One region of the Lactobacillus sp. ESL0228 genome, then DNA from elsewhere that is predicted to be linked to it. Evidence: riboswitches for the same ligand, from Rfam matches in the RefSeq annotation. Region 1 holds a riboswitch; each other region holds the start of a gene.
The links. Region 1 has a riboswitch for thiamine pyrophosphate ahead of F5ESL0228_RS01940 (ECF transporter S component). Riboswitches for the same ligand answer to the same signal wherever they lie in the genome.
Positions count from the first base shown of each region.

Region 1 (10,369 bases):
GAGCTGAACGTGCTCCTATTACTAACCAAATAGCAACACCTAACATCGCTCCAGAACCACCGATGGTAATAAATGAGTTGGTGGGATCACCCGCAAAAACGTGGTGAGCACCATGATTATTAGCAACCATATTTGCTAAAACAATTGGAGTATAAAACGAACTGATAATTGTTGCTCCATGAATCCCAAACCACCATAAGAAGTGAATTAGGAAGATGATAATCAAAAAGCCCCACCAAGTATCAGCGATGTCACTGATAAATGAAAATGGAATAAATAATAGTTTAAAGAGATCAGTCCCTGCCATAACGAGTGCAGCATTGATTGCCGCAATAATTACAGCAATACAAAAAGCTGGAATTAAAGCACTAAAAGAGTTAGCAACGCCAGATGGAACTGATGCTGGCATCTTAATTTGCCAGTTATGCTTAATGGTATAGCGATAAATTTGGACAGTCAACCAAGCTACGACTAACCCAATAAAGATCCCAACTGCACCAATCCGATATATACCCGAGGTATTAGCTTCATAACCGCCAGCAACCATCTGAGTTTTACTGAAAACTTGCACGAATTCCATTCGCCCGTTTTTCCAGACCAACTCAGCTACCGTGATAAAGAAAGCCATCAAAAACATCATTAACCCATTCATCGGGACTAAGTTAATTTTTTCCTCATCATGATAAATTTTAGTATACGAATAAGCAAAGGTGCCCGAGAAGACCAAGGCAATAATCCCCATTGTCGCGTTATACACAGATTGGAATAAATTTGAAAACCGGCCAATCGTATTCGCATAAAAGCTTATAAATCCCGGTGTATTAATAATCTGTGGCAACACCGTCAAAATTAAGAAAAACGCTCCAACAATTGAAAACGAGATCACACTGTAACCAGCATCCATAATTGCCCGCACAAATCTTGTTGCCGCAAATTTTCCAGCTGCGGCGGCAATTCGCTCCTTAAGCGGTTTCTTACTTGCTTCTGCCATTTTTAAAACTCCCTTCAATATAGCATATCCTTAATATACTACATATAACTATTGTAATCGCTTTCTTAAAAAATACAAGCAATTATTTAACTTTTTTAAATGTATCAATTGTTTTGATATATCTATCTTTTCCGATTCGAATGTTATGAATTCGTCGCTCACAAACATAAGCCAAAAGTATTCCACCAAAAAGCAATCCTAAAATTAAATAGCGGATATCACTTGTAGTGATAAATGGGAAAAAATTATCATTTATTGGCAAAAAGATAATAATTGCCAGTAAGCAGTTAAAAATAATTTGAATCATTAAATAATGCCGAGTCAGTGGCACATCTGCTTTACGATTGTGCATTTTAGTTAACTGCTCAATTGCAGCCATACCAGATAAAATAGTGTCTATGCCCGCGAAAAGAATACCTAACCATTTTTGATATTGTATTAAAATCAAGAGCCAGATTAAATTAGTGAATAGAAAAACAACAACACTATACCGAATCATCAAATAACGGCTAAAGTACAAATACTTAATATTATCTTCTTGCTTTTTGCGTTCGTAATCTTTTTGTTCTGCCATAGAATATACCTCGCTTTGTCACTAATAACATTATAACGCTATTTTTTTAATCATTTTCATTTTAACTTGATGGATATATCATAATTGGTATAAAATATATTTGTTAGCGCTATCTATAATAGTTATAAAAAGGAGATACTTATGTATTCAGCAAAAATGCCAGAGGGATTTTTATGGGGCGGTGCCGTTGCTGCTCATCAATTAGAAGGTGCTTGGAATGTTGACGGCAAAGGAATGTCAATTGCCGATGTAATGACTGTTGGGTCAGCAACTAAGCCACGTGAAATTACCGATGGCGTCATTGAGGGAAAGAATTACCCAAATCATAGTGCCATAGACTTCTATCATCACTATAAAGAAGATATCAAATTAATGGCAGAGATGGGTTTTAAGGCTTTTAGAACTTCAATCGCTTGGACCAGAATTTTTCCTAATGGTGATGACGAAGAGCCTAATGAAGCAGGTCTGAAATTTTATGACGATTTGTTCGCAACTTGCCATCATTATGGAATTGAACCTGTAGTGACTCTTTCACACTTTGAAATTCCATTCAATTTAGTCAAAAAGTATAATGGTTTTACCAATCGAAAGTTGATTGACTTCTTCATTCGTTTTGCCACCGTTTGTTTCAATCGATACAAAGATAGTGTCAAATACTGGATGACATTTAATGAGATTGATAATCAGTCTGCGTATAATGAAGACTTTTTAATGGTTACAAATTCAGGAATTATTCTTAATAATCTCAGTGAGAAAGAAAAAGAGGCAGCCATGTACCAAGCTGCTCACTATGAATTAGTAGCTTCTGCGTTAGCAGTTAAGGTTGGTCACAAGATCAATCCTAAGTTCGAAATTGGCTGTATGATTAATTATTCACCTGTTCGGCCATTAACGCCATCTTCAGATGATGTTCTCTTGGCAGATAAATTTGAACAACGCCGCGATTGGTTCTCAGATGTCCACGTTTTTGGTGAATATCCTAAAGAAGTTGAAACTTATATTAACAAAAATGGTTATCGGACAGACATTACCGATGAAGATCGAATTGTCTTAAAAGAAGGAACTGTTGACTACGTTGGTTTTAGCTACTACCAAACAACTACTGTTTCCGCGAAAAACGTTGAACCAGATAAATTAAACGATTTATCTAAAGCCATTGCTAAAAATCCAACTTTAGAACGTAGCGATTGGGGTTGGGAAATTGATCCAGAAGGTTTAAGAATTGCCTTAAATCATTTAACAGATCGTTATCATAAGCCATTATTCATCGTTGAAAATGGTCTTGGTGCATACGATAAAGTTGAAGCAGATGGCTCTATTCATGATGATTACCGCGTTGATTATTTGAGAAAACATATTTCTGAAATGGAAAAAGCCGTAGAAATTGATGGGGTTGACTTAATGGGTTATCTTCCTTGGGGACCTATTGATCTTGTTTCTGCAGGTACTGGTCAAATGGATAAACGTTATGGCTTTATCTACGTAGATAAGAATGATGCAGGTGAAGGAGACCTGAGTCGTTCACGTAAAGATTCCTTTGCTTGGTACAAAAAAGTTATTACTACTAATGGCTTAGATTTAGATTAATTACCAGCAATTCAACCAAAGAAGACTCACAATTTTTTGCGAATGCAACAGGAGATAATTTTCTTTATTTGAAAATTATCTCCTGTTTTTTTATTTAATGATGAGTTATTTAAATAATACAGTTAATGGTTTAAAACTACATAAACCTATTAATTTTGGCTCATCCTATTGATAGATATCTTAATCTAGTTTCTATGATTATTCTATATAATAGGTTTCTCTAGGCAAAAAAGAGGTCCTAAGCCCTCAACAATAAAATTCATTGACTCTACTCTTCAAATCTATTTAGGAGTTTGCTTCTATCCTCTCTTTAATTGTATTGAACTTTTGCTCAACATTAAAAACCTTAACCTCGCAGTTACTAATTAGGTTGCCGAAACTGTTAACAGCATTGCAATAAATGTAATCTAATCGCCCATGGTCATTCGACTCACGTTTGGCACAATCACAATGACCAAGTTTTATTGTTTGTATTTGATTTATTGGTCTAATTGTGAAATTAAAACTGAAAATAGGGCGCTTACACCTTTGTATATATTATTTGCCAAAAACCATGTTGCCTGAAGCCCAAATAATATAAAAAAACAAAATAACACAAATAATTAGAGCTAATAACTCACCTAAAAGCATACTTATAATAAAAAGAATATGTTGGCGTTGAAAAAATGTCGTAAATAAGTCCCCTAAAGTTAGCCAATGAAAGCCTAAAACACCAACGCTTAAATCCATAAGCTTGAAAAGCGGTAAGATTAAAACTAGCAAGAGTTCGCATAGTGAAATAATCCGTACAACTTTATAGGCATGATCTGTTAACAGCTGTTCTCTCATTGTAGGCTTGTTTTTTGTCATTATTATTGTTAGCTCCAATCTTTATATTGCCAAGATCTAACCTTAAATATTCCCCAAATATTGTTTTAATTATATTTTTGGCATTTGCATATGTTTTCATGACTTACCTTTCAGTAAAATAAAGTTTATCTACTTTCCAATAGAAGTTATTTTCTTTTTTCATATCAACCCCTATTGCTTTTCCTTTGATTTCTGTACCATACAAATAAATATTTTTATCTCCACCTTGGTAATCAGAAGTATTTTTGCAAGAATCATTTTTATTAAGATGTACTAAAAATAAATATATTTTTTTATTATCTGATACTTTTTTCATTTCTTTAATATCGTGATTTTTAATCATTGCATTAATTTGATAATCTAATTCATAAGAGATATAAGTTTCAGAACAAAAAATATATATTCCTAATAATATAATTATTGTAATCACAATATAAGTTAATTTATGACTATTATTTATCAGGATCACCACCAGTTAGAGCATATCTCTTTTATTTATAATGAAAGCAAGTTTTGGAATTTAGTATATAATAAAAAATCATTTTTTACAATTAGTTTAGTAGGTAGTATGTGAAGCGTTAAAACAGAGTATAATTACATTGATTGCTAAAAAAGCAATGTGTTTTAGTAATTAATAATTCAAAAATACTGAAGTAACCAACTGCCAAGTACAGGAAATTAAAATATTTATAAATATTTACATCATTTGACAAAGAGCTTTAATTTGACACACAAAAAAAACGAAGTCGTAAAAACTTCGCTTTTTAACTTTTATTCAACGTTTTTATTTTAATACATCCGCTTTATACAATTTTTCATATAAGTCGACCATTTCACCAGCCAAGTCTCTAAAAGTAATTGCGTTCATCAAATGATCCTGTGAATGAACAACTAACAAAGTAACCTGCGTATGATTGCCTTGCGCTTCTTGCGTTAACATCGCAGTTTGAGAATTATGAGCTTCAGTTAATGAATCATCTGCTTCCTTTAATTTAGCACGTGCGCCATCAATGTCGCCCTTTTTGGCTAATCTAATAGCTTCAAAAGCCAGACTCTTCGCATTGCCACCATTTGCAATCAGCCCCATAGCTGCTTGCAAAGTTTCCTGTTCTTTTTGTTCAGCTGTCTTTTGTTCTGCCATCATAATCCCCCAATTAGCCGTTAATTAAATCTTGAGCTTGTTGCAAAACCTTCTTGCCATCCATCATGCCATAGGCTTGCATATTGATAACACCAAGAGGAATATCTTTTCCGTCCTTACCTTTGCCCTTAACTTTATTAGCAAAATCATCTTTCATATAACTGACTTGCGGTCCCAGCAAGACACAATCAATTTCTTCTTGATCAAGATGCTGTGAAGCTTCTGAAGCTGGACAAGCAAAAATTTTAACATCAAGTCCTTGCTCCTCAGCAGCTTGTTGCATCTTAGTTACCAATAAAGACGTACTCATACCAGCACTGCAATTTAGCATAATTGTTTGTTCTGCCATAATAATATTTCCTCCTAAATGTATCATAAGTTTATTCTATTATATCACTTATATCACTTTTTTGGATAGCGCTTTCCATTTTTTTGATGATTAGTGCAATTATTTCTCAGCTCCGAATTACGCCCAGCTAGATATAAAAATTTAAAATGGATGAACGAGACCTGTAATTCCTATCCCTAATAAAATAATACCGAAAAAGAAAGAATAACCTATTGCTGCTAAAGAGAATCCATTGTCCGTCCCCTTGTGTAAAATACCATTCGTGTACCGTACAGCATTAACAAGCTCATATACTGATAAACAAATAAATATAATTCCTACCATTCTACTAAAAATAAGACTATTAAAAAAGTTATTCATAAATATTACCTTCTCTCAATATTAAAAATCAGACGTAATCTTAAATGCGTCTTTTCATTTATTATTGTATATAATACCACATTTTTTAAATTATAGAACTTACCACAGTTTCAGAAACATAATTTCTTTTAGAAGCTGTAATAAAACAATGTGTTCATACCACATCAATAAAATATTTAACTGGCATTAAATTATAGTTAGTAACTATTCCTCTTTGTTTTTAAAATTATCTATTTCCCATATTATGATATATAAATCGATTTCAAACAAAAAATTTGTATTAACGTACTTATTGGCAATTCTTGATAAAGTAAAGTAAAATGTTATTTGATAAAAAGGAGTGTCTCAATGTCTCAACTTAAAAAACCTGTCGTAATCGGTATTACCGGCGGTTCAGGTAGTGGAAAAACTACCATTGCTCATAAAATTGTCGAACAGATGCAAGAAAATGAACATGTTTTAATTATGACACAAGATTCATATTATAAAGATAATACAGGGATTCCAATGAGTGCTAGACTCAATATTAATTATGATCATCCTAATGCTTTTGATATCCCGCTATTATCGAAACAATTACGCAGCTTACTTAATTATGAAGCTATTGAAATGCCTGTATATGATTTTAAAGAACATACCAGAAGCAAGGAAACCATTCATACTGATCCGGTTGATATTATTATTTTGGAAGGGATTTTGGTTCTATCTAACGAAGAAATACGTAATTTAATGGATATTAAAGTTTACGTTGACACTGATGATGATATTCGTTTCATCCGCCGATTGCAACGTGATCTTCAAGAACGTGGTAGATCAATTGAATCTGTTATTGAGCAGTATTTAGGAACAGTTAAGCCGATGTATCATCAGTTCATTGAGCCTACAAAGCGTTATGCGGATATCATTATTCCAGAAGGCGGAGACAATGATGTAGCCATTGACATGTTAACAACTAAAGTTCATTCAATTTTAAGTAAGGATATCAAATAAAAAACGAGAGCAAATTTTCTCTCGTTTTTATTTGTAATTAAACATTTAATCGACTTTTGGCTTTAACGCACGGTCAAACAAATTGGTAATTAGCTTAACTAAAACACCATCAAAAACAATTGATGAAATTAAATTGGTAATAAACATAACCAGTTGAAGCTGAAAACTGAACTTATTCCAGCCATATATTATATAAGAAGATATAAAGCAAGCCAAACCCGCAAACACTGCCCCTGTCAGTACACTTGTCCATGAGAATCTTTGATAACGACTTTTTTTAGGGAAAAAGCCTATTTCATTCGTTGCACCTTGCAGTATTCCGGAAATTAGTGTCATTGCACCCCATTGTCCGCCAATAGCCATTTCTACAATTGCAGACAATAATTCACCAATTGTTCCTGAACCAGGTGCTGGAACAAAATAAATTGCTAACGGTGCAGCTATTAACCATAATCCAGTAAAAACAGTATCCGTCACAGGCGCAAAGCCAGTTGGAATTAATATTAACTTAATTAAATTGTATGCCCAGTTAAAACCATAAGTATAAACCACACCCATAATTATTCCAATGAGTGCGATTAAAATGATTGACTTAACATTCCATTTCGATGATCTTGTAAACATAAAAAATACTCCTATAACTTGAGTCAATAGGAGTACACGTTAAATTTTTTCTTTAACACTTCCCTAGCGCAGGTATTATCCCGTTCAGGTTCAGAGGGTATTTCTCAGCTATGTGGCACCCCTAGTGACTTACTATAATTTATTAAAGTATAACATAAAGAATATTATTTCACCAAATTAATTCTAGAATTTAGTAAAACTATTCAGTTTTTCTTTAGTCATATCGCGAATAATTGCAACAGCTAAATCTACTGAAGCTTTAAAATCATGATATGAACTAAAACAATATGGTGAATGCTCATATCGAACTGGAATTCCAATAACAATTGTAGGCGCACCATTTTCATAGTAAATGGCTGCACCATCTTGTCCCCCACCAGTCCGAACAGAACGTGTATATGGTAAGTGATTCTTATCAGCTAAATCACAAGCATACTGTTGGAATTTAGGATTCGGTAAAAATGTAGTATCCATATCCCTTAACATCGGTCCACGATTAAGACCGGTTTGTGACAACCATTCAGGGGTAAAAGTATCATCGGCTGGGCAAGATTCAAGCACAATTGCTAAATCAGGTTTGACTGCTCGCGCAGTCACATAAGCACCACGAAGTCCAACTTCTTCTTGACTAGAAAGAGCTGCGACTACATTAAAGTTAGTTTCTTCTTCTTTTAAAATTTCAAGAACATCTGCCATTGCTGCTGCACCAAAACGATCATCAAAATCTTTACCAAAGAATAATCCCGTTTTTTCGTTATACTCACATTTTACATCAACAAAAATTGGACAACCCGTATCAATTTTAAAATCATTGATGGTCTCTTCACGCGAACATGAACCAACATCAATTGACATATCAGCAACATCTGGAACATTATTCCTTTCTGCTTCAGTCATAAAATGTGGTGGCTTTGTTGCAACAACGCCGGGAATATATTCGCCATCTTTATTTCTAATTTTTACTCGCAATGCTGGTATATTATATTTTACCCATCCACCTAGGGGAACAAATTTAATCATTCCATTTGGTCTGACTGCCTGAGTAATGAAACCAACAGCATCCGAATGAGCATCTAACTGAATTACTGGCCGTCCAGCTTGATTTTCTTTCTTAGCAGCGTATACATTAAGCATACCATCAACTTTGATATCAGCAAAATCTTTGACAGTTTGCGTGAACAATTTAACAAATTCTTCTTCAAAGCCTGACGTCGCATTTGCATCCGCAAAGGCTTTAAGCATTTTTATTTCTTTTTCTTTTTTCATTTAAATGCCTTCTCTTTAATTTAATATCTTTCTTCATTGTAACAAAAACTTTAGGAATAACTCTATAAATTTGAGTTAATATCCAGTTAATCCTACTATTTTTATTTAATATAATAATTTTGTCCGTAATTTAGACAACTATTGACAAAAAAAGTTTAAAACAGTCTGCTTTTTTAACCATAAAATGATATAATCGATACTATTAGTAATTCAAAAATTTTAAGGTAAAGGGTAAATCAATGCCGAAAAACGACAATATTAACAGTATTATTGACCATCAGTTGTTTACCGAAAACGACATTCATAAAATGTGCGTTAAACTAGGCAAACAGCTAACTGAAGATTATGCGGGAAAAAATCCTCTTATTGTAGGTGCACTTAAAGGCGCAATATTCTTTTTAACCGACCTGGTACGAGAAATGGATGTTAAAGAAGAAATTGACTTTCTTGATGTTTCCAGTTATGGCAATGGGTTTGAATCTTCTGGAAAAGTTAAGTTGATTTCAGATCTTACGACTGATGTCAATGGTCGCGATGTACTTATCGTCGAAGATATTGTTGATACTGGTCTTACTTTAAAGTATATGAAGAATTTGCTCAAAGAACGAGGCGCCAAAAGTGTCAAATGCTGCGTACTACTTAATAAAGAAACTAACAGACGAACCGATGTTGATATTGAATATTATGGTTCAAAAGTAGGCAATGAATTTGTTGTTGGTTATGGACTAGATTTTATGAATGCCTACCGCAATCTTCGCTACATTGGTGTACTTAAGCCTGAAATCATTGGACGCGTTACCAATAAATAAAATAATCAAATAAAAAGAAGACTGTTAAGTTAACCCTCTAGATGGATTTTGGTCCAATCTAGAGGGTTAATTTTATTTTGGCTAGTTATGGTAGATTCTTTCGTAAAACTATAATTGTCAGCCGCATTTAAAGCGGAGGCTTGATATTTAGAAGGGAAGTCTTGTTTTGCAAGATTTCTTTTTCTTTACAGCTATATTGTGTCATGAATAGCATATTAGTTTAAGGTCCAAGTCCTTGATTTCTAAGTTATTTTTATTGTTTAATTAAAGATTTAAACTTATCAAAATTTTTCTTTTTGCTCAATACTATATTCGGTAGTATTGAACAAATTCTTCAAGAGACAATACTACAACAAAGTATTACAATGGAATCTAATAGGGCAACAATAATTTCAGTCAGTAATGCACTTGATGCGGGTGTTTCTGTAATTGTTTTGTCAATTAATGGTTATATATCAGATAATTTTGGAATTGGTAGTGCTTAAATTTTTTTAGCAACTTTAGGGATAGTTTTATTTGGAATAAGCTATTTGTTAAATAGAAAGGCAGTAAGAGTTAATGGAGCATAACATTACATTAGATAAGTACGTGGATTCTAGAGGTAGAGTGAAAATTTGGCCGGGAAAAGAAAAAAATCGATTACTTGTCTTATCTTATTTAGCGACTAAATTTGAGCCTGAAAAGAAATACTCTGAACAGGATGTAAATCTCATTTTAATGGGACTTATAGATAATTATGTTACAAGAAGACGTGATTTAATAGAATATAACTTTTTGAATAGAACGGATGACGGTAGATTATATTGGAGAAGTAAATAAATTATTTGAA
Region 1 is NZ_REHJ01000007.1:17,102-27,470, reverse strand. Features, by position in the region: gene celB (PTS cellobiose transporter subunit IIC) at 1-991, opposite strand, end outside; gene F5ESL0228_RS01980 (PTS cellobiose transporter subunit IIA) at 1,074-1,565, opposite strand; gene F5ESL0228_RS01975 (6-phospho-beta-glucosidase) at 1,707-3,152, shown strand; gene F5ESL0228_RS01970 (hypothetical protein) at 3,690-4,001, opposite strand; gene F5ESL0228_RS08395 (hypothetical protein) at 4,105-4,317, opposite strand; gene F5ESL0228_RS01960 (PTS lactose/cellobiose transporter subunit IIA) at 4,786-5,145, opposite strand; gene F5ESL0228_RS01955 (PTS sugar transporter subunit IIB) at 5,156-5,491, opposite strand; gene udk (uridine kinase) at 6,200-6,841, shown strand; gene F5ESL0228_RS01940 (ECF transporter S component) at 6,887-7,465, opposite strand; TPP riboswitch at 7,509-7,598, opposite strand; gene F5ESL0228_RS01935 (M42 family metallopeptidase) at 7,649-8,731, opposite strand; gene hpt (hypoxanthine phosphoribosyltransferase) at 8,971-9,540, shown strand; gene F5ESL0228_RS08230 (hypothetical protein) at 9,837-10,025, shown strand; gene F5ESL0228_RS01925 (DUF2087 domain-containing protein) at 10,147-10,359, shown strand.

Region 2 (10,369 bases), on a different contig from region 1:
TAATCTTAAAACTTGATTATTATGTCTACTATGCTTAGTCATCACACTAACAACGGTCATATCTTTGTTAATGTCTGCCACTATTCCAGTGCTAATGACAATTTCCCATAATATACATTAGACTGAATAAGAAACGAATTATCTAACAAGATTGTGGTAAGCATGCTATAGCAAAAAAGCAATCTGGTAGATAAACATTGTTCCTCTCATTTTAATAAGATTCGACTACCAAAATATTTACAATGAATTCATCTGAATTATAAATGCCTAAACTTTTGTTATCTTTCATAAAAAGATATCATTATTCTAAATACATTTGTCTTAACTGAGTCAGATCAGCACTATTAAATCCTAATTCCTTTTCAAAGAAAGTAGCAAAATCGCCCCAGCCACCACGAATAGTTTCAGTAATACCACGAATAGCAATACCTTCGCCTTTAGTAACATTCATCTTAGCGACCATCTGTGTAATTTCATCATTGCTGGGCAATTGACGCGAAACAGCAAAGTCATAGAGTTTATTAGTTAATAAATAATCGCGAGCAATTGTATCGTCACCGACTTCTAAAGCCATCAAAATTAGTGCTGAGACCATCCCCGTTCGGTCTTTACCTGCACTGCAATGGTAGACCAATGCCTGATCTGGCTTTAGTTTCAATAACTCGGTAAATATTTGAGCAAACATCTCCCGACTATGTGAATTAAGCAATGTTTGCTGATAAATTCGACCAATAAAATTATTATTCAAATTGGGAATGTGATGAAGAAAGCGATAAATGTGGTGGTTACTCTGACTTCCTGACTCATTTTCATCATATATTGGCACATCAACGTATTTAACATTTGACCAATGTATATCTGGAGAAGATTTTTTCTCGTACTGGGAACGCAAATCGCAATCAACTGCAATTCGTAATTGAACTAATTTAGTTTGATCAGTTGCAGTCAATGAACTAAGCGAATCAGACCGATAAATTTTATTCCATTTAACTTTCTGGCCATTTTCATTTTGATAGCCGCCAACATCTCTAAAATTCAACGGCCCATCCAATTTAATAATTCGATCATGTACCAATTAACTCACTCTTTCTTAACTCAAATATCAAATTCATTCATCATGAGCAAAAATCTGCGTTGCCTTAACGGCTCTTTTCCAGCCTTGATATAAACGGTTTCGTTCGCCATCATCCATTTGACTTTCAAATGTCTTACCGACAACAAAAATATCTTTAAGCTCATCAACATCTTTCCAATAACCCACGGCAAGACCTGCTAAAAAAGCCGCCCCTAAAGCAGTCGTTTCCAACATTTGCGACCGCTCAATTTTTATTCCTAAGAGGTCTGCTTGAAATTGCAATAAATAATCATTATTTGATGCCCCGCCATCGACACGCAAGGTAGGAATTTGAATTCCGGAATCAAGTTGCATTGTATCAACTACATCTCTAGTTTGATAAGCTAACGATTGGAGCGTGGCCTTGATAAAATCATTTCTATTTGTTCCACGTGTAACTCCAAATACGGCACCTCGAGCTTCTGAATCCCAGTACGGGGCGCCAAGTCCTGTAAATGCTGGAACAACATAAACCTCATTTTCAGATTTTGATAAACTAGCCGCTTTCTCCGACTCTGCTGCCGTTTTAATCATTTTCATTGAATCTCGTAACCATTGAATGGCACTACCAGAAACAAAAATCGATCCTTCAAGTGCATATGTTATTTTACCATCAAGTCCATATGCAATGGTTGTAAGTAAATTATTATCTGATTCGGTTGGCTGCTCACCTGTATTCATTACAATAAATGAACCTGTTCCATAGGTGTTTTTTACCATACCCTTTCTCAATGCCAACTGTCCAACTAAAGCCGCTTGTTGATCGCCTGCAATTCCACATATTGGAACTTTCTCACCAAAAAAAGTATAAGACTTGGTATAACCATAAATTTCAGAATTTGATTTGACTTTGGGAAGCATTTCTTTAGGAATATTAAGCAAATTCAAAATATCATCATCCCATTGTAAATCATGAATATTGAATAGCATTGTTCTAGAAGCATTAGTATAGTCCGTCACATGAACTGTGCCATCAGTCAACTTCCATAACAACCAGCTATCAATAGTTCCAAACAACAAGTCACCTTGCTCTGCGCGTTTCTGTGCCCCGTCTACATGATCCAAGATCCACCTTATTTTGGTTGCACTAAAATAAGGATCAATGATTAATCCCGTTTTTTTATGAATCATTTGACTATAGCCATTATTTTTTAAATTTTCGGCTAATTCGGTTGTCTGCCGTGATTGCCATACAATTGCATTATAAATAGGTTTACCAGTTTTTTTATCCCAAATAACTGTAGTTTCTCTTTGGTTGGTGATTCCAATACCTTTAATTTGTTCAGGACGAATTCCGGAATTGATAATCGCATTAGCAATTGTCGTTTGTACTGCATGCCAAATCTCTTCAGCCTTGTGCTCAACCCATCCAGGTTGAGGAAAATACTGCGGAAATTCTGTTTGCGAAGAAGCAATCTTATGACCTTGATGGTCTATAATCATCGCCCGTGTCGAAGTAGTACCCTCATCAATTGCCATAATGTAATTTTTTGCCATAAATTGTCCTTTCTTAAGAAAGCGATTTACTATAATTTTACTACCTAAGCCCACTTTTACAAGAAATAATTATAGCATGGGATCTATTTTTTAAGTTATACTGTGAGCATCAAGCTTTGATTAAAAAGAGGATAACAAAATTATGAAAAAAGAAATAATTACCTTAACAATTGCTGGAAACGATAGTGACGGTAGTGCAGGAATGACCGCAGATTTACATTCATTTTATGCTCGCGGAGTTTATGGCATGGGGCTCTTAACTGCCGCTGTTGCTGGAAACACCACGGGAATCTACGCCCAAGAAGTAATGCCCATTTCATTTATTCAAAAGCAATTTGATGTTCTAAATGATGATTTTGCAATTTCAGCTCTTAAAACTGGAATGCTGGCTAATAAAGAAATTATTACTTGCGTTGCAGCTAACTTGCGTAAATATGATATGGGTAAGATTGTCATTGATCCTGTTATTATGACTAAACATGGCAATACCCTGCTTGACGATGACGCTTACCAAGCTTTCTTAGATGAACTACTACCACTTGCTGATATCATTACACCTAATTTTTATGAACAACAAAAATTAACAGGGCTTTCTTTGGATTCAAAAGAAGAAGTGCTGATGGGGGCAAAAATGTTACAAGCAATGGGAGCGAAGAATGTTTTAATGAAGGGGCGCCACGATAGTCCTCACCAAACCCGAGTAACCGATGTACTGCTGGCTGCTGACGGTCAGGTTTATGAATTTACTAAGCCGTTTATTAATACTGAACGAATTAACGGCACAGGCGATACCCTATCAGCAGTTATTGCTGCTGAACTTGCCAAAAAAATGTCAATTATTGACAGTGTTAAAATTGCTAAAGATTTTACTTATGAAGCAATCGCTCATCCAATTGAAGTTGGCTCAAAATATGGTCCAATTAATCATTTCGCTGCCCAAGAAGATATTGAATAATTATCTTTTGCTCACGCTTTACCTTTAGGATATACTTTAACCAAAGAATAGAGGTAGAGATAAAATGGCAGATAAATCAATTAAAATTGCATACTTATACGAAGACCTAATGAATACCTATGGTGATTCTGGTGATGTCAAAATTATTCGCTATTTACTAAAAAAACAAAATTATACAACTCAAATAGATAATATTTCTTTAAACGATAGCTTTGACGCTTTTGACTATGACTTTGTTTTTTTTGGTGGTGGCCAAGATTTTGAACAAACTGTAGTTGCCAAAGACTTACCACGTCATAAAGATACTTTAACCAACTATATCAATAGTGACGGCCCAATGTTAGGTGTTTGTGGGGGCTATCAATTAGTTGGTTCTTATTACAAAACTAATTCTGGCATTACAATTAAAGGACTAGATATCTTACCCTTCCACACCGTTTTTAAGTCAGATAAGCGAATGATTGGTGATACTAGGTATCTGAGCGACTGGGGTGAAGTTAGTGCCTTTGAAAACCATTCAGGACAAACATATTTTGATGATAAAGAAAAACTGCATCCTTTAGGCAAAATGATTGAAGGTTATGGTAATAACCCCCAAGATAAAGTCGAAGGGCTACGTTATCATAACTTTATTGGTACCTATTCTCATGGACCATTATTAAAAAACCTTAATGTCGCCCAAGCAATTGTTGACATGATTTTGGCTCGGCATGAAAAACGACTTGCGGCTCAATAAAAAAACTGAACTACTAGCTAGTTCAGTTTTTTATTACCATCGCTCTTTTGCGTAAGCCATTTGCCAAAACTGTAATTCGTAGTAGCTACTGCGAACAAAAGCTGTTTGCATCATTTGACGATCAGTTACGGTGGCTTGACTAGCCAAAGTATTTATTAATTGCAAAATATGCGTCACATTGACCTCATACCAGTCACTATCATAAGTATCTATCCATGTTTGATAGAGTGTTACGGGTGAGCCAACTTTAGCTAATTTTTGCCCAATTTCTTGATACAACCAATAACAAGGAACAATTGCAGCGATTGCTGGAGCAAAGCCATCACGTTCGAGTGTCAGATACATATGATTGACATAATTATACGCAGTAGGCGCAATCGCTGTTTGTCTAATTTCCATTGGAGTAATTTTTAATTCCGTAAAAAAATCACTGCGGACAGACCATTCGCAAGCTCTAAGATCTGCTTCACTCTGCAATAAAAATTTTTTAATTTGCGGATTACCTGCTTGTTCAGCTAATAGATGATGGAACTTACTAAATTCAACTAAATAATACCGATCCTGCAGTAAATAAAACCGAAATTTTGTTAACGGTAGTTGGCCACTTTGTAATTCTGTAATGAAAGGATGCACCAGACTTTTTTGCCATATATTTTGTGCTGCTTGATGCAATTGCTGCGTGAAACTCATTAATTTGCCTCTTTTCTACTTTATTAATTTTATTCTTATTTTATGCCTATTTTTAATTGTCTTAAACTTAAAAAGTCATTATAATAGAAAGCGATAACACGAGGGGAGCCCCCATCAAGGCTGAGATGGAACTACGTTCTAGACCCTTTGAACCTGTAAGCTAATTCTTGCGTAGGAACGTGTCAATAACCGTTAAGCTTTGACACATGATAGTGTCAAAGTTTTTTATTTACGCAAGTAGGCTAGTGCAATTGTTGGAGGTTGAAATGAAGTTAAATATTCTCAATGAATTACGAGAAAAAAATCCGGTTGTTTTAAATGCTGCTAATTTTGTCACCGTTCAAGATGTTGCTAATAGTTTAAATGCTATTGGTGCTTCACCAATTATGAGTAAGGAAATTGCCGAAGCCGAAGAAATGGTTAAGATGGCTTCAAGCGTCACCCTTAATCTCGGCACTTTAACCCAGTTGCAAATTGCCCAAATGAAAAAAATAGGCGCTTTAGCTACCCAAGATAAAAAGCCTATCGTATTTGACCCTGTCGCTGTAGGAGCGGTTAATTATCGTCTGCAAACAGCGCAGGCCCTCCTCCACAGATTTCCAGTTAGCATAATCCGTGGTAATGCTGGTGAAATTGCAGCTTTAGGGGGTTTTGAATGGAATGCCCGAGGGATTGATGCTGGTTCGGGTTCAGGTAATCTTGACCAAATCACCCAAAAAACGGCTCAAAAATTGGACTGTGTTGTTATTGCTAGTGGTGCAACAGACACAATCAGCAATGGCAAGAAGATTGCACATGTTTACAACGGCACCCCGCTATTTCAAGCCCATGTTGGCTCAGGTGATGTACTATCTAGTATTGTGGCAGCTTTTGCAGCAGTTGGGACTGATCCATTTGAAGCAGCTCAAACTGCCACCTTGGTATTTGCAGCTACTGGCGAATTACTAGCTAAAGGCCAGCCAGAAATTGGCCCTGGCACGTTCGGTATGCATCTGATAGACTACTTGGCTAAAGTTCAAGTTGCCGATATTGAAAAAATAGCAAAATTTGACTAAAGGACGACTTTTTATGACTGAAAAAATTAATTCTTTCCCTCAAGTATTAACAATCGCTGGGACCGATTCTGGTGGTGGTGCTGGTATTATGGCTGATCTTAAGACTTTTCAAATGCAAAAAGTTTTTGGTACAGCAGTGGTGGTAGCAGTTACCGCACAAAATACCCTTGGTGTACAAGACTCTTTTTTAATACCATTAGAACTAATTGATGCACAATTTACCTCACTTGCCGCTGATTTTAAGATTCGCGCCTGCAAAACAGGAATGCTTGGCGATGCAGCTCACGTGCATCAAGTTGCTCTTAACCTAAAAAAGTATGATTTTGGTCCCATTACAATTGATCCTGTAATGGTAGCTAAAGGCGGTGCACCCCTGCTAAGTAAAGATGCTGTTAAAACTGTCAAAGATGAACTTTTACCACTTGCAGATTTAGTAACACCCAACTTGCCCGAAGCTGAAGTACTGACGGGAATTAAGGCAAGCAGCGAAAAACAGTATCCAGCATTAGCTCATGCCTTACAAGAGATGGGTGTGAAAAATGTTCTAATCAAAGGTGGTCATGCTGAAAATGAACTAGTACGCGACTATGCCCTCTTAGCCGATGGTACCGATTTTTGGATTAGCAGTCCACGTACCCACACCAAAAGAACTCACGGCACCGGTGACACTTTAGCTGCAACAATTACAGCTCAGCTCGCTCACGGTCAAACTTTAAGTGCTGCAATTAAACTTGGTAAACAATACGTAGCCAAAGCTATCGCAGAAACCATCCAAGTTGGCCATGGTCACGGACCACTTAATCATTGGGTAAAAATAAACTAGGAGAAATTATGCAAAAATTTGATCCCACACAGTTAACCGCATATTTTGTCTGTGGAACACAAGACCTGCCCGCAAACAAAAGTCTACCAGAATTAGTAGAAGAAGCTCTCAAAGCTGGCATCACTGCTTATCAATTCCGTGACAAGGGTCCTAAATCAACTTTGAAACAAAGTGACCGCTTATCAATGGCCGAAGAACTACACCAACTTTGTCAAAAATATGATGTGCCATTTTTTATCGATGATGATGTTGCTTTAGCCAAAAAAGTTCACGCTGAAGGAATCCATGTTGGTCAAGATGATGAAGATATTGCCCAGGTAATAAATGAAGTAGCCGGCCAGATGATTGTGGGATACTCATGTTCTACTATGACAGAAATTGCCAAAGGCGACTTTATTACTGGCATTGATTATTATGGCAGTGGTCCAATTTTTACCACACAATCAAAAGACGATGCTGATCCAGAAATAGGTCTTACTGGTTTAGCTAAACTAGTCAAGCGCACTAGTAGACCAATCGTTGCAATTGGTGGCATTAAGGTTACAGATTTACCAGCAATTGCCCAAACTAATGTAGCTGGCGCAGCAGTTATTTCAATGATTTCCCAAAGTAAGAACATTCAAAAGACTGTTACAGCAATGCTTACCACCAATTGGCAGCGACAATAATAGCTGTTAGCTTCTTCCTCGTTATTTAAAGCCTTAGTTATCTTCAAAAAAGGCAGTACTACCTTAAGTACTGCCTTTTTTAACTTCTTTAAATATACTTCATAAGAGTAATCTTTACTTTGCTCCAAATTTTTTCGATACTAGGGCATTTTTTAATACAGTTAGGTGCATTGTTACGGCTCTTTTAAACATAATTAATCGAAATTGAGACAAATCTACTTGATCCTTGAAGAATTACCGTTGGACCATCGCCTTTTGCTGTACCGTTGATTTCTACTTCACCCAAAATAGTAGCTAAATTGTCTTTAAGTTTCCATGACAACGGCAAGTAGATTGCGATCTCACTCATTAAAGCATTGACATTAATTACCACCGTATCGCCAGCAGGTTTAGCAGAATCTAGATAGACACTAGTTGTACCCATTGTTGAATTAATAGTGACTGTTTCTAAGTTTTGTGAATGAACGTAGCGCGAAACTTCCGATAGTTTTTGGTTAATCACGATATGACGTTCATCATTTTCATTGTCGTCATCACCAAAATCACTTTTGGTAGAGGTGAATTCGCCATCCGTCCAACCTCTGCTTTGACGCTTATTGAAAAAATAAGATGTGTGATAGTGATGCCAACTTTTTGCAAAAATCAAATGTAATCCCGCATACACTAAGCAAGTTGCTAAAAGTAACGTCCACGGAACAATACTGGTGATGTGTAGTGGCTCAGCATAAACAATTAATAAAAAAGCGACTGAAAATACTGTACCAAATAAATTATGATTAACGAGGCTATTGATTAAGCTTACTGCAAAAATCACTGTCCAAAAAATAGTGGCCAAGCCTAAGTGAAAAGATAAAAGCTGTAATTGATTAAGAATTAAGAAAACGGCTGCTGCCACTAAACCAATGCCCCACAAAATTTCTTTAATCTTTTGTTTTCTCATGATAAGGACCTTCTCTCATTTAATTTATCACTCAAATTATGATAATAACGGCGTGAAACGTAGACAACTTTGTAAGAATCTCGAAAATGTACTTGGCAATTAGAAATTGATCTAGTTAATGCATAAACCTGTTTTAAATTTAAAATAGTTGATTTAGAAACACGCATAAACTGCCAGCTAAGTAATTTCTCTAATTCATATAATTTATAATTAACGCTAAAAGAATTACCTTTTGTATGCGCAACTACTTGGCGACCTTCAGTTTCCAAAAATAGAATATCATCTAAATTTAAATAGTATGTCAGCTCATTTTTGTAACATTCTAATTGATTGGGTCGTTCACTTAGTTCTTGCAGTTGCCGATAGATTTCTTCCACTTCAGCTGTTAATTCTGGTGCCTGAATAGTAACCATTGTTTCAGCAGTATCCGCATTCAAATCAATTTTAACTTTCAAAACTCTCACCTGCCCTTCAATTGGTAATTTTAATTAAACCCTAATTTAAACGTAAAAGCCAGCAACATGGTGCAAGTGGTTCCTTTATCTAAGTAAGCGGTCAATTTTAATAAGTGAATATAATAGTCATAATTTTTTTACAAGTAATTGAAAAGATTCTGCCAAGAAAGATCACCAGCTAATGATTAGCCATTTTGTTTTTTAAAAAATCGTTCTAATTCTTTGCCATACTCAGGCATACCCAATAAAGAAAAATTCTCAATTGCTATTCGACAAATATCTAAATATTTATCTTCTGCTTTGTAATGATACTCAATCATATTTTTGAGTAACAAAATGACATTTTTATAAAAAAACAATTCAGGTTTAGTATCAATTTGATCTGCAGCCATAATTAAAAAGTGTGTTGCATCATATTCATTCTCTTCAATACACTGAATTAATAAATTACCAATAACACTTAAAATTATTGCCAACGTCTTCACATCATTGGATCCTTGGAATTGCTTAATTATCCTTCTAGTAATTAATAAATTGCTTTCAAGATCATAGAACATCATAAAATTGCAATACAGCACTAACTTAGACTTATCAAAATTAGGTCTACTAAAGATTTGATCTTTTAGAGCCTTTTTTTCTATATCATTTAAATCTTCATTATTTACATTAGCAATATAAGCATCAAGATAAAGCAAGTCAGTCTCTTTATTAGGAAGATCACTTTTACTAACAAATTCTTTCAACTTTAACAATTCGTTTTTTGAATTCCGATAATAAGCATCACTTATTACAGTCATTAATTCGCGTTCTTGATTATATTTTGATTGTTTAGAACTATTTAGTTCACCAAAAAAATCAAGTAAAGAGACAGAATTATAATTCAGTAAACTTACTAAATCTTCTGCAGAAATACGATGAATATCTTTTTCTACCTTAGAGTAATAGGAAGGACTTACAATATCCCCAATCCACTCTCGTTGAGTTTTTTCTTTATTCAGTCGAAATTTTCTTAATAAGCTACCAATAGTCATAATTTTCTCCATTCCTGTTACTTGTAATACTATATTTTTAATTTTTATTACGCCTGAATTTATTTTTCCCAATAAGTATTAATATTATATTTGTTCTGATTCACTTGCCTCTTTCTTATTTAACTATAAAATTTCGAATACGACATTTTTATGCTTAAAATTATAGCCCTTTTATAATAAAAATATCATCAAATTAAGAAATGAGAGGCAAATATTATGAACATCTTTTTAAAGAATAAAAACTACAGAAAATTTACTCTTGCCAGCTGGTTATCCAGCGCAGGCAACATCCTTTTCTACCTGGCTCTCATGACTTATGCTAGTAAATTGAAAAATTATTCCTTGGCATTATCTTTAATTGCGATTACCGAGTCACTACCAGACTTAATTCAAAGTCTCAGTGGC
Region 2 is NZ_REHJ01000011.1:127,276-137,644, forward strand. Features, by position in the region: gene F5ESL0228_RS07665 (tyrosine-protein phosphatase) at 302-1,075, opposite strand; gene glpK (glycerol kinase GlpK) at 1,109-2,611, opposite strand; gene thiD (bifunctional hydroxymethylpyrimidine kinase/phosphomethylpyrimidine kinase) at 2,754-3,566, shown strand; gene F5ESL0228_RS07680 (type 1 glutamine amidotransferase) at 3,631-4,302, shown strand; gene tenA (thiaminase II) at 4,336-4,992, opposite strand; TPP riboswitch at 5,084-5,187, shown strand; gene thiM (hydroxyethylthiazole kinase) at 5,259-6,047, shown strand; gene thiD (bifunctional hydroxymethylpyrimidine kinase/phosphomethylpyrimidine kinase) at 6,061-6,870, shown strand; gene thiE (thiamine phosphate synthase) at 6,876-7,538, shown strand; gene F5ESL0228_RS07705 (hypothetical protein) at 7,723-8,478, opposite strand; gene F5ESL0228_RS07710 (LytTR family DNA-binding domain-containing protein) at 8,475-8,933, opposite strand; gene F5ESL0228_RS07715 (helix-turn-helix domain-containing protein) at 9,119-9,976, opposite strand.
Region 2: it holds a riboswitch for thiamine pyrophosphate, as region 1 does, so the genes downstream of both, thiM (hydroxyethylthiazole kinase) here and F5ESL0228_RS01940 (ECF transporter S component) in region 1, are expected to answer to the same signal.

Region 3 (10,369 bases), on a different contig from region 1:
ACTATTTACGCGAGAACGTGCAAACATTTCGCGCATATTAGTCACATGACTAGTATCAAGATTGTTTAAAACAATCTGTGCATATTTAGTATCAGCAAATAATTCCGACATATCAGTTACTTTACTAGTATTAAAGTGACTTAAAGTGAATTTTTCACCTAAAGCTCCGGTGCCTTGAAACATACTTCTCATACTTGTTAAATTGTTAGTATCAAAATGGCTTAAATCAAGATTAGTAATTTTACTATAGGCAAACATATCGCTCATATTTGTTACATTTCTGGTATCTAAATGACTTAGATCAAGATCAGTAATTCCACTATAGGCAAACATATTGCTCATATTTGTTACATTTCTGGTATTTAAATGACTTAAATCAAGATTATTCAGTCTTCTAGTTTGAAGAAACATACCAGACATATCTGTAACATTTTTGGTATCAAAATGACTCAAGTCAAGACTAGTTAAATTTAGATCATTACCGAAAAGATTTGCCATATTGTTTGTCGCATTTGTATCCACTTTATTTAATCCGCTAATGGCCTTTAGACTAGTTAAATTAGCAAATTTGTTTTTCATATTAGCAGGTAACTTTATCTGACCGTCAAAATTAAGATACTCGATTTCATCTGCCCACGACAACTCTTTTGTAAGAGGAATAGATGATAATTGACCATTTTTAATAGTTAATGTTTTGGTAACTACATCATAATTCCAGTTGCAGTCACCATCTTTTCCAGTCCAAATTCCCAATTCTAAACTCGGATTACTTGCTACTGTTTCTAATTTTTTGGCTGATACTTGAACAGTTGCAACAGATTCCACGATACTACCTAATAAAGCAAAAATTATTCCTAAATTAACTAGTTTTGAAAAATGACCTCTTATCTTTTTAATTTTCATTATTATACCTTCTTTCTTATGTTTTAATTATAAGCTTATTTGAACACTTAAATGATATCCTCTTTAGAATTCTCCTGTAATAACTTCCAGCCAGTATTAAAGTGTTGCTCACGCAAATTTCGTAATTCATCATAATCACTACTTAAACTATCAATAGCATCCTGCAATTTTTTATTTTGCTTACGCATTTGAGTTAATTCCGGATCATCAACAACACCTTTAAGATGCATTGTTGCCGCTATGCTGCGCCGCTTTTGCTCAAATTCACTCCTAAGGGTTGCTAGAGCATTTTCATATTTAACCAGTTTTTGATTAAGTTGCGAGATTTGATCATTCAATTTGATAAAGAGCTTATAGGGCATGTTAGATTTAATCCGATTGCATTCCTGACAAGACAAGATTAAATTGTCAAAATCATTATTATGTGATAAAGATACCGGATCCTTATGGTCCACGCTACGCCCTCGCCGGCCACAATACTGACAGCGGTAATGGTATTTAGCCCGTATACGTTCACGATCAATAAAGTCAACTTCATTTAATTTGAAATCAACTTTTAATCCTAATTTATTTAAATTTTCAGCAAAAGTAAGATTTAATTGTGGAATAAATTCAGTTTTTCCTACCTCACTATCGATGACAGCTTGATTAAATTCTTGCCGGCCAAGTTGTTGCTGTGCCAGTTCATTACCATCATAATCTTGAATAAAAGACTCGTAGCGCTTACGTTCATCTTTTGAATGAACTAAAAATTTCAGTTCTTGATCCTCATTATTTTGGCCCACAAATGTATATAGCAAAGCTTGCGCAAAAATCGCAATTGTCGCATTACCAAAATCTTCGGCTTTTCCTCCACGTTGAAGGCATTGATCACAGATACTAGTTAATTTTGGGTTCATTAGTCCTTGGTGTTTAAAATGATTGGAATTAAGTCGAAGACCGCATGCGCTACATTGAAATTTCACTTTAAGATATCTCCTTTAAGGCAAATATTGTCATTAATCTTAGCTTCATTTTAACCAACTTGTGTCCATAAAAAAAGGTGGATTACAGATGTAATCCACCTTTTTTTAATTAGCGCAAACTATTTATTTTCGTCTGCTTTAGCCTTGTTCAAGAAAGCAACAACTGCTGCTACATGAGCAACGCGCTTTTTACCATTCTTCTTGTTTTTAGGTCTTTGGTTTGGTTCACAACCAGTATTATAGTTTTCACCTTTACGCATAGTACTATACTTCCTTTCAGATTTTCGAAAATCTTTTATAGTTTACCACGGAAAGTATAATCAAGCAAGGCTAGGCCGATTCCGCTTCTACTCTAAATTTGAAGCAGCAAAAAAGCAGATATTTAGTCTGCCATAATATTTTTACTTATATTCATTAATTGTAACAGCGCCATCAATTACACCACTATCATCAGAAAGGCTGATTGTAGCGTTCTTTTCATCAATGACCAATCCACCATCTAAAAACTGCATTTCAGCTGGGCTAGTATATAAATCTAATCCAGCATTATTATCAATCTTTATTGTAAAGTCAGGGTCTGGTTGGTCAACCATGACTAACTGAAAGTTAGCACCAATCGTACAGGTACCACCAACATCAGAATATTTATTAGAACCATCGTTTAATGCTAATAAAACAACTTGTCCAGTCTTTACTTGTGACCTGATTTTATCAGCAGCACTGGATTTGATGTTTATTTTAATCGATTTAGAGTTTTCCATCTTCATTTCCTCCTAATCTTTACCATTTCCATGAGTATATGCTATATTACACAATCAAGTCAAAGTTTATGTTTACAGTATCACATTTTTTGTTACCATAGAATTTTGTTATTGCTAACAAACAAAAAAAAGCTCAAAATGTATATAGCGATACATAGATGAATATAACTTGTGAAAGGGGACATTTTATGTCCAGCTTAAAAAAGATTTTTAGTGACAGAATCTTGCAAATTACTATTGTGGTAACAATTATTAGTCTGTTTTTTGCTAGACCGCGAATTGAGGATATCAATTTGCATACGATATTTTCAATCACAACAATGCTAATCATCATCCAAATTTACGCCTACTTACATGTACTTGATGTTCTGGCATATAAACTTACCAGCGTCGCTGATAATATGCAAAAGTTAAATATTCTGTTTACATTACTTGCAATTATTTCTGGGATGTTTCTGGGAAATGATATAACGGCACTTACATTGATTCCGCTATACTTAAACATTGCTAAACGTTGCAAACTGCCACAAATTTTGCCGGTCACCTTAATTGGGATGGGAGCAAATATTGGGGCAGCATTTACACCTTGGGGTAATCCACATAACATTTTTTTGGTTAGCAAATATTCGGTTGGCGCGTTTGAATTTTTTTCATGGTCATTACCTTATTTACTGGCATCAGTATTAATTTCCTTGATTATTTTTTATTTTATTCCACGTAAACAAATTCCAAGACAAGATATTAAGCCAATCAATATTAGTGTACGTCCTACTATTATAACTACAATCGTTTTTGCCTTATTCTTTTTGGGTGTTTTCAAGATTATCAACATTGTAATTCCTATGATCATTGCTATTATTTTAGCCCTTGTAATCAATCCACGAATCTTACTGAAAATTGACTATGCCCTACTTTTAACCTTTACCTGCTTCTTTATTTTTATTAGTGATATTCAACAGATCCCAATCATTGTCACCCTTATCCATACGATGATTAATTCGGAACAATCGACATATTTTACCTCAATTCTTTCTAGTCAAATTATCAGCAACGTTCCAGCAACTATTTTAGTAGGAAAATTCACACCATACGCTAAAGCTCTCTTTTTAGGTTCTAACATTGGTGGTTTCGGTTCACCAATCGGATCAATGGCTAATATGCTTGTCTTAAAAACTTTTACCCAAAACGCTACCGTTTCCAGAAGTGAATTTTTCAAAAAATGGCTAATTATGCAACTAATTAGTTTAATTATTTTAACAATAGTCGGTTGGTTATTATTACTTATTTAAAAACTATTTATCAGTAATCACTTTTGTATTCAAATAACATATAATCAGTTATAATTGATTAAATACTTATTAAGGAGGAAAAGTAATGTTTAGTTTATCATTCAGCTTATTTTGGATAATTGTCGTTATCCTTGTTTTATTAATTGCCATTTATATTACTATTTATAATAGTTTGCAAAAATCCAAGGTCTACATCGATGAATCGTGGAGCCAAATTGACGTACAGTTAAAACGACGTAATGACTTAATTCCCAATTTAGTGGAAACAACTAAAGGCTACGCCAAACATGAAAAAGAAACCCTTGAGAACGTCGTTCAACTGCGAAATCAACTAAATAATGTTCCTACTAATGATCATACTCAAACATTAAAAGTTTCTAATCAAATTTCTGATGCTTTAAAGACTATCTTTGCTTTGTCAGAAAATTATCCTGACTTAAAGGCTAACCAGAACTTCCTAAAATTACAGGAGGAATTGACCAATACCGAAAATAAAATTGCTTATTCGCGGCAGCTCTATAATTCATCGGCAGCTCTTTATGATCAAAAAATTCTAACTTTTCCGTCGAATCTAGTTGCTCATATTCATGGCTTTAAGAAAGTTGATTATTTACAAACAAGTGAAGCGGAAAAAGAAGTACCAAAAGTTAAGTTTTAAGCGGCAGGATAATTCTTATGTTATTTCAACAAATTGCCCGCAATAAGCGCAAAACAGTTTGGATAATGACTTTATTTATTATCATTCTTGCATTAGTTGGTGCTGGATTAGGATACATTTTTGGCAACCGACCAATTTTAGGGTTAATTATTGCTTTGTTTTTTAGTGTAATTTACATGTTAATTGTTCTACCTAATCCAGCAAATATGGTGATGAGTCTAAACCATGCTCAAGAAATAAGTGAACAAGATCACCCTGAATTGTGGCATGTTGTTCAAGATATGGCCATGGTCGGTAAAGTCCCAATGCCACGCGTTTTCATTATTAATGATCAAAGCCCAAATGCTTTTGCCACGGGACGTGACCCTAATCATTCTGCTGTTGCAGTAACACAAGGTTTACTTGATTTAATGAACCGTGAAGAACTTGAAGGTGTGCTAGGGCACGAAATTTCACATATCCGTAATTACGATATTATGGTTTCAACAATTGCGGCTGTCTTAGTAGGTGTAATTTCCTTCTTATCAGGAATTGCCAGTCGTTACATCTGGTGGATTGATGACGATGACCGTGATACCAATTCGAGTAATGGGTTAGAGGTAGTTTTTAAAGTTGTTGCAATTCTTTTTGTCCTTATCTTAGGGCCACTTTGTGCCAGTTTGGCACAAATGGCTTTATCACGTAACCGTGAATACTTAGCTGATGCATCTTCAGTTGAGTTAACACGTAACCCCCAAGGCTTAATTTCTGCATTAGAGAAAATTGAAGGTTCTGACCCAATGAAAAAAGCAGATCCTAGTAGTGCTGGAATGTATATCGAAAATCCGTTAAACAAAAAGGGAGTTTCTCATTTATTTGACACACATCCTCCAACAGAAGAACGTATTAAGCGGTTAGAAAAAATGTAATTTTATTAATTAAACAACTAAATGAGGTGTCTTGAGTTATATACTCGAAACACCTCATTTTTAGTTAGTCAGTATATTTAAAATTTCAAAATTGCTAGCAAGTAATTTTCTTGATAGCTTATTAGTTCCCAGTAATCATTTTAAATTAATATTAGCCTGCCGGAACAATTCTGTCCGCATTTGCACTGGAGTTTCATGGTAATACTCATTAAACTTCTTATAAAAAAAGGACTTCCCACTATAACCAACACGGGCAATAATCTCTTTAATCGAAATATCCGGTCGAGCAAGCAAATTACGAGCTTCTTGCATTCTTCTTTCATCAACGTGTTCAACAAAACTTTTACCAGTTTTTTGTTTTACTAAACTAGAAAAATAATTAGTGTTAAAACCGAAATATTGAGCAGCTTGGGCAAGCGTTACCTTTGCATAATTATCATCAATATATTGCTCTAGCGTAGTAGGCGCAAATTCTTGAATAGTATCAGGAATTACTATTAAATCACGGTTTCTAATAGTCGTTATGAAAAGTATGCTTAATTGTGCAATAATCATGCTTTGGGTAAACATATTTTGATTTAGATATTCATCAATAATTTCTTTAAGTAATTGTGCTGGTTTCGAGATTGGTGAACTTTTTATATAAAGTAATTGTCTTGTTTTTAAAGCATCGTGGACATTATTGATTACATTTCGTTCGCTTGGATCAAGTACACCTGCGTTAATCAAAAAGGTTTTAAAATTTAAATTAGAATTAAATTCAAGTTTTAGTAACACATTTCCTTTTAGTTGTGTTTGCACATCGTACTCACACTTACGTCGCAAAATCATGATATTTCCTGGCCCTAACTTTAACTCACGGCCATTATTTCTAATCTTGGTTTTACCAGTAATTTCGTAAAGAATAGTAGTATTGGTAGTCTGATACCTGTGTATACCTGCATTACGGTTTTCAAGATAAGCTGTAAAGATATCAAAACTGCTATTTCCTACCTTTAATTGTACTTCATTTGAATCAACATCCACAGCATCCAGAACACTTGCTAAATATTGTTCTAGTTTAAACGCTACCATAAATTCACCTTCTTTAAATAGTGACTGCTTTATAATTTTATTATATATTAATGAATTTTATCCTACTGGTCAATAACTATCCCATTATAAAAAATTTCTTCTACTAGACAGTAAACCTGCTTTTAGATATAATGAAATCAATTATCGGGGTGCCAAGAGGCTGAGAATATACCCGCTGAACCTGCTATGGTTAATACCAGCGAAGGGAAAATTAATGATTTCATGTCGTCAGACCCTTTTGGTTATGATGGCTTTTTTTATATTGAGGATAAAATTGATTACAAGTAAAAATTTGACTTTTTCATATGATAAACAAAATACTATTTTAGAACAAACTAATTTATCCATCCCAACAGGTGAATTTTCGCTATTAATTGGACCCTCAGGATGTGGCAAATCAACCTTTTTAAAAATACTAGCACAACTCTATCCTAAATATGCCGGTACAATTAGTGGTTCGATTAACTTGGATAACCTTCAAACTGCGATGATGTTTCAAAAAGCTAGTGAACAATTTACAATGGCAACTCCTCGAGAGGAAATTGTTTTTGCTTTAGAAAACTTACAAATTAGTCGTGAGAAATACCCAACAAGATTACAACAAGCTGTCAATTTTGCCGGGATTAGCCATTTACTTGATCAAAAAATTAATACTATGTCAGGAGGCGAACAGCAGCGTGTTGCCCTGGCAGTACTTGTAGCAATGGATGTTGATGTTTTTTTATTGGATGAGCCTTTCGCTAGTTGCGATCCCACCACTCGTAAATTCTTAATTACCAAATTGGCTCATCTGCGTGATTTAGGCAAAACAATCTTTCTTAGCGATCACATTCTTAGTGATTATGTCGGAATTTGCGACAACTTGTTTCAGTTTCGTGATAAAACGATTGTCAAACTAAAAGAAAAAGAAAAAAAGCTGCTACTGCACACTAATGATCAACATCCTACCTATTCTTTCTCCATTCCAGTGCATGAAAGTAGTTGCTTTACTTTCGCCAATACTGAAATCAAACAAAATCGATTATTATTATCCCAACACGAATTACAAATTATTGCTGGCAAAACAACATTAATTACTGGGGCAAACGGCGCAGGAAAAACCTCACTATTTGAAGCATTAACCCAAATGCTACCTTATGAAGGCAACTTAACTTTTAACAAACAAGAAATTTGTCAACTTTCGCCCCGCAAATATTTACGGCAAGTTGGGCAAGTTTTCCAAGAAGCAACCGATCAATTTATTAATGTTACTGTACTAGATGAACTAAATCTGAGCAAGAAGCAACGCTCTGACAATTTTTTCACTGATCAAAAAATTCAGCAAGCTTTAGTAAACTTGAATTTAGATCAACTTCTAGATCAGGTAGTTTATTCTCTTTCGGGTGGACAACAAAAGAAATTACAAATACTACTAATGTTAATCTCTAACCAGAAGGTACTACTCTTAGATGAGCCACTCAGTGGGCTTGATCAAGACTCGGCACTTCAAGTCATGAAATTATTAAGACAAAGTCAAATAGACAGGAAACAAACACTACTTATTATCAGTCATGAATTAACTAACCTTGCTAGTTGGTGTGACTATCATCTTGTTTTAGCTAATCATCAATTAACTTATGTCACTAAATGAGGTATACCATTGAACCCTAGTTTTAAATTTCTCTTAGCATTAATTATTTCTTTAGAAATATCTTTTGAGTCCAGTTTGGCAACCAACTTCCTAATTATCAGCATCAGTATTATTTACTTACTAATTAAGCATGTTAAATTGAAAAACTTACTTATAACGTTGTTTGCCCCACTACTAGCGACAGTTACTATCTTTGCCACCCTATATTGGTTTGCGCCACAACCAAATTTAACCAATGCTCTCAGCTTATCTAGTCGTATTTACGTCTACACTTTAACAATTTATTGCGTAGCAGTTGATACCAGTGCCGAACAAATGGCTCGCTCTTTCGAACAAAATTTTCATTTACCAAGCAAATTCGCTTATGGGGTTTTAGCAGCCCTCAACATTGTGCCACAAATTAAACAAGCAATTAGGCAAATTCGCACGGCTGCAATGATGCGGGGTATTTACCTTGGTTTCTGGTCACCTACTCTATATTTCAAAGCAATTCTTGTAGCCCTAAATTCTGCTGAAAACTTGGCTCAAGGAATGGAGTCTCATGGCTATCATGAGAATGCAACACGTTCAGTAATTATAAAAATACCGATTAAGGTAAGTGATTGGACTATAAGTATTATAATTTTGCTAATAGTTAACTTAAGCCTATTTATATTGCATTAGCTTAATAAAAAATGATCGTTTTGATATGACCCCCAAATTTGTCCTAATTTTGGGGGTCATATCATTTTACTGATCCTTTTTTATTTATGATAAGGACTACCACTAATAATCATGAACGCACGGTAAATTTGTTCAATTAATACCACTCGCATTAATTGATGAGGTAATGTCAATTTACCAAAACTTAGTAATTCATCCCCACGTTCATTTACAGCTTGACTTGTTCCGAGACTTCCTCCAACAACAAAAGTAATATTTGAATGACCATAGATTGCTAAATTGTTAATTTCTTGAGCAAATTCTTCACTAGAACTTTGCTTACCTTTGATTGCCGTAACAAAAACATATTCTTTATCTCTAATTTTTTGTAGAATTCGTTGACCTTCAATTTCTTTAACCTTATCTTGCTCTGCTACACTTAACTTCTCAGGAGCTTGCTCATCAGGAACCTGAATTACTTCAATTTGGGCAAAGCGACTGAGTCGCTTCTGATATTCTGCAATTGCATCCTTAAAATACTTTTCTTTTAGCTTACCAACACAAATAATTTTTATCTTTATCGCCATTTTATCCCTCAATTCCCAATCTTTCCACTATGTTTTTCCACACCTGTGAAAAACACAAATCAACATTTTGTGGTTGTAATATAAAACACTATCTTAACTTGTGGTTCTTGATTTTTTTGATCTTTTACAACTTTTTTTACTCACAAATTTATTGTTGTTATTCAATTTTACAAACTTTAAATCCCTTAAAGCTAATATATAAGCCTTAATAAGTATTTTAACAAATTTTACTGTTTTATTATTTACACACAATCCACAGATTATCCACAGCATTTTTGAGCTTATTTTATCAATTTATGCACAATCCACAAAGTTTTCCACAGTTGTTAACAACTTTGCCTTAAAAGCATTTGCCTTGACAGCTTAAAAAAGCGAACATTATATTGTTTCGCATTTAAATTATTAACAAAAAAGCTATACTTGCATTAAAAACCGCTCAGTATAGCCTATTTTATTATCTAATTACAAAATACTACTCAACTTAATCTGCCTGCAATTTAACATGCAAATTAAGCTCTTTACCATTGCGATTAACGATAACATCAACGTTATCACCGACTTTATGATTATACAAAATACTGTGTAACGATGCTACATCAGAGACAGACTTGTTGTCAACTTTTACAATGACATCACCTGTTTTTAATCCAGCTACCTGAGCCGCACTACGTTTCGTTACTTCAGCAATATAAATGCCCGTCTTCAAATTGGATTTGATATTAAGTTGTTTGCGATAGCTATTTGGGATTCCTTGTAGCGCAATTACCTTAACACCTAATTGTGGTCTAACAATCTTTCCTTTCTTAACCAATTGATTAACAATCGTAACGACCTCGTTAGAAGGAATAGCAAAACCCATTCCTTCCACAGATGTGCCATCACCAGATTGTGCTAGTTTCATTGAACTAATTCCAATTACTTGACCGGCAGAATTAACTAGTGCTCCTCCTGA
Region 3 is NZ_REHJ01000002.1:25,969-36,337, reverse strand. Features, by position in the region: gene F5ESL0228_RS00465 (BspA family leucine-rich repeat surface protein) at 1-903, opposite strand, end outside; gene F5ESL0228_RS00460 (HNH endonuclease) at 951-1,868, opposite strand; gene F5ESL0228_RS00455 (hypothetical protein) at 1,988-2,128, opposite strand; gene F5ESL0228_RS00450 (iron-sulfur cluster biosynthesis family protein) at 2,270-2,629, opposite strand; gene F5ESL0228_RS00445 (SLC13 family permease) at 2,818-3,918, shown strand; gene F5ESL0228_RS00440 (LemA family protein) at 4,004-4,576, shown strand; gene htpX (zinc metalloprotease HtpX) at 4,594-5,484, shown strand; gene F5ESL0228_RS00430 (helix-turn-helix transcriptional regulator) at 5,620-6,558, opposite strand; TPP riboswitch at 6,694-6,783, shown strand; gene F5ESL0228_RS00425 (ATP-binding cassette domain-containing protein) at 6,806-8,188, shown strand; gene F5ESL0228_RS00420 (energy-coupling factor transporter transmembrane protein EcfT) at 8,198-8,851, shown strand; gene rlmH (23S rRNA (pseudouridine(1915)-N(3))-methyltransferase RlmH) at 8,932-9,411, opposite strand; gene F5ESL0228_RS00410 (S1C family serine protease) at 9,899-10,369, opposite strand, start outside.
Region 3: it holds a riboswitch for thiamine pyrophosphate, as region 1 does, so the genes downstream of both, F5ESL0228_RS00425 (ATP-binding cassette domain-containing protein) here and F5ESL0228_RS01940 (ECF transporter S component) in region 1, are expected to answer to the same signal.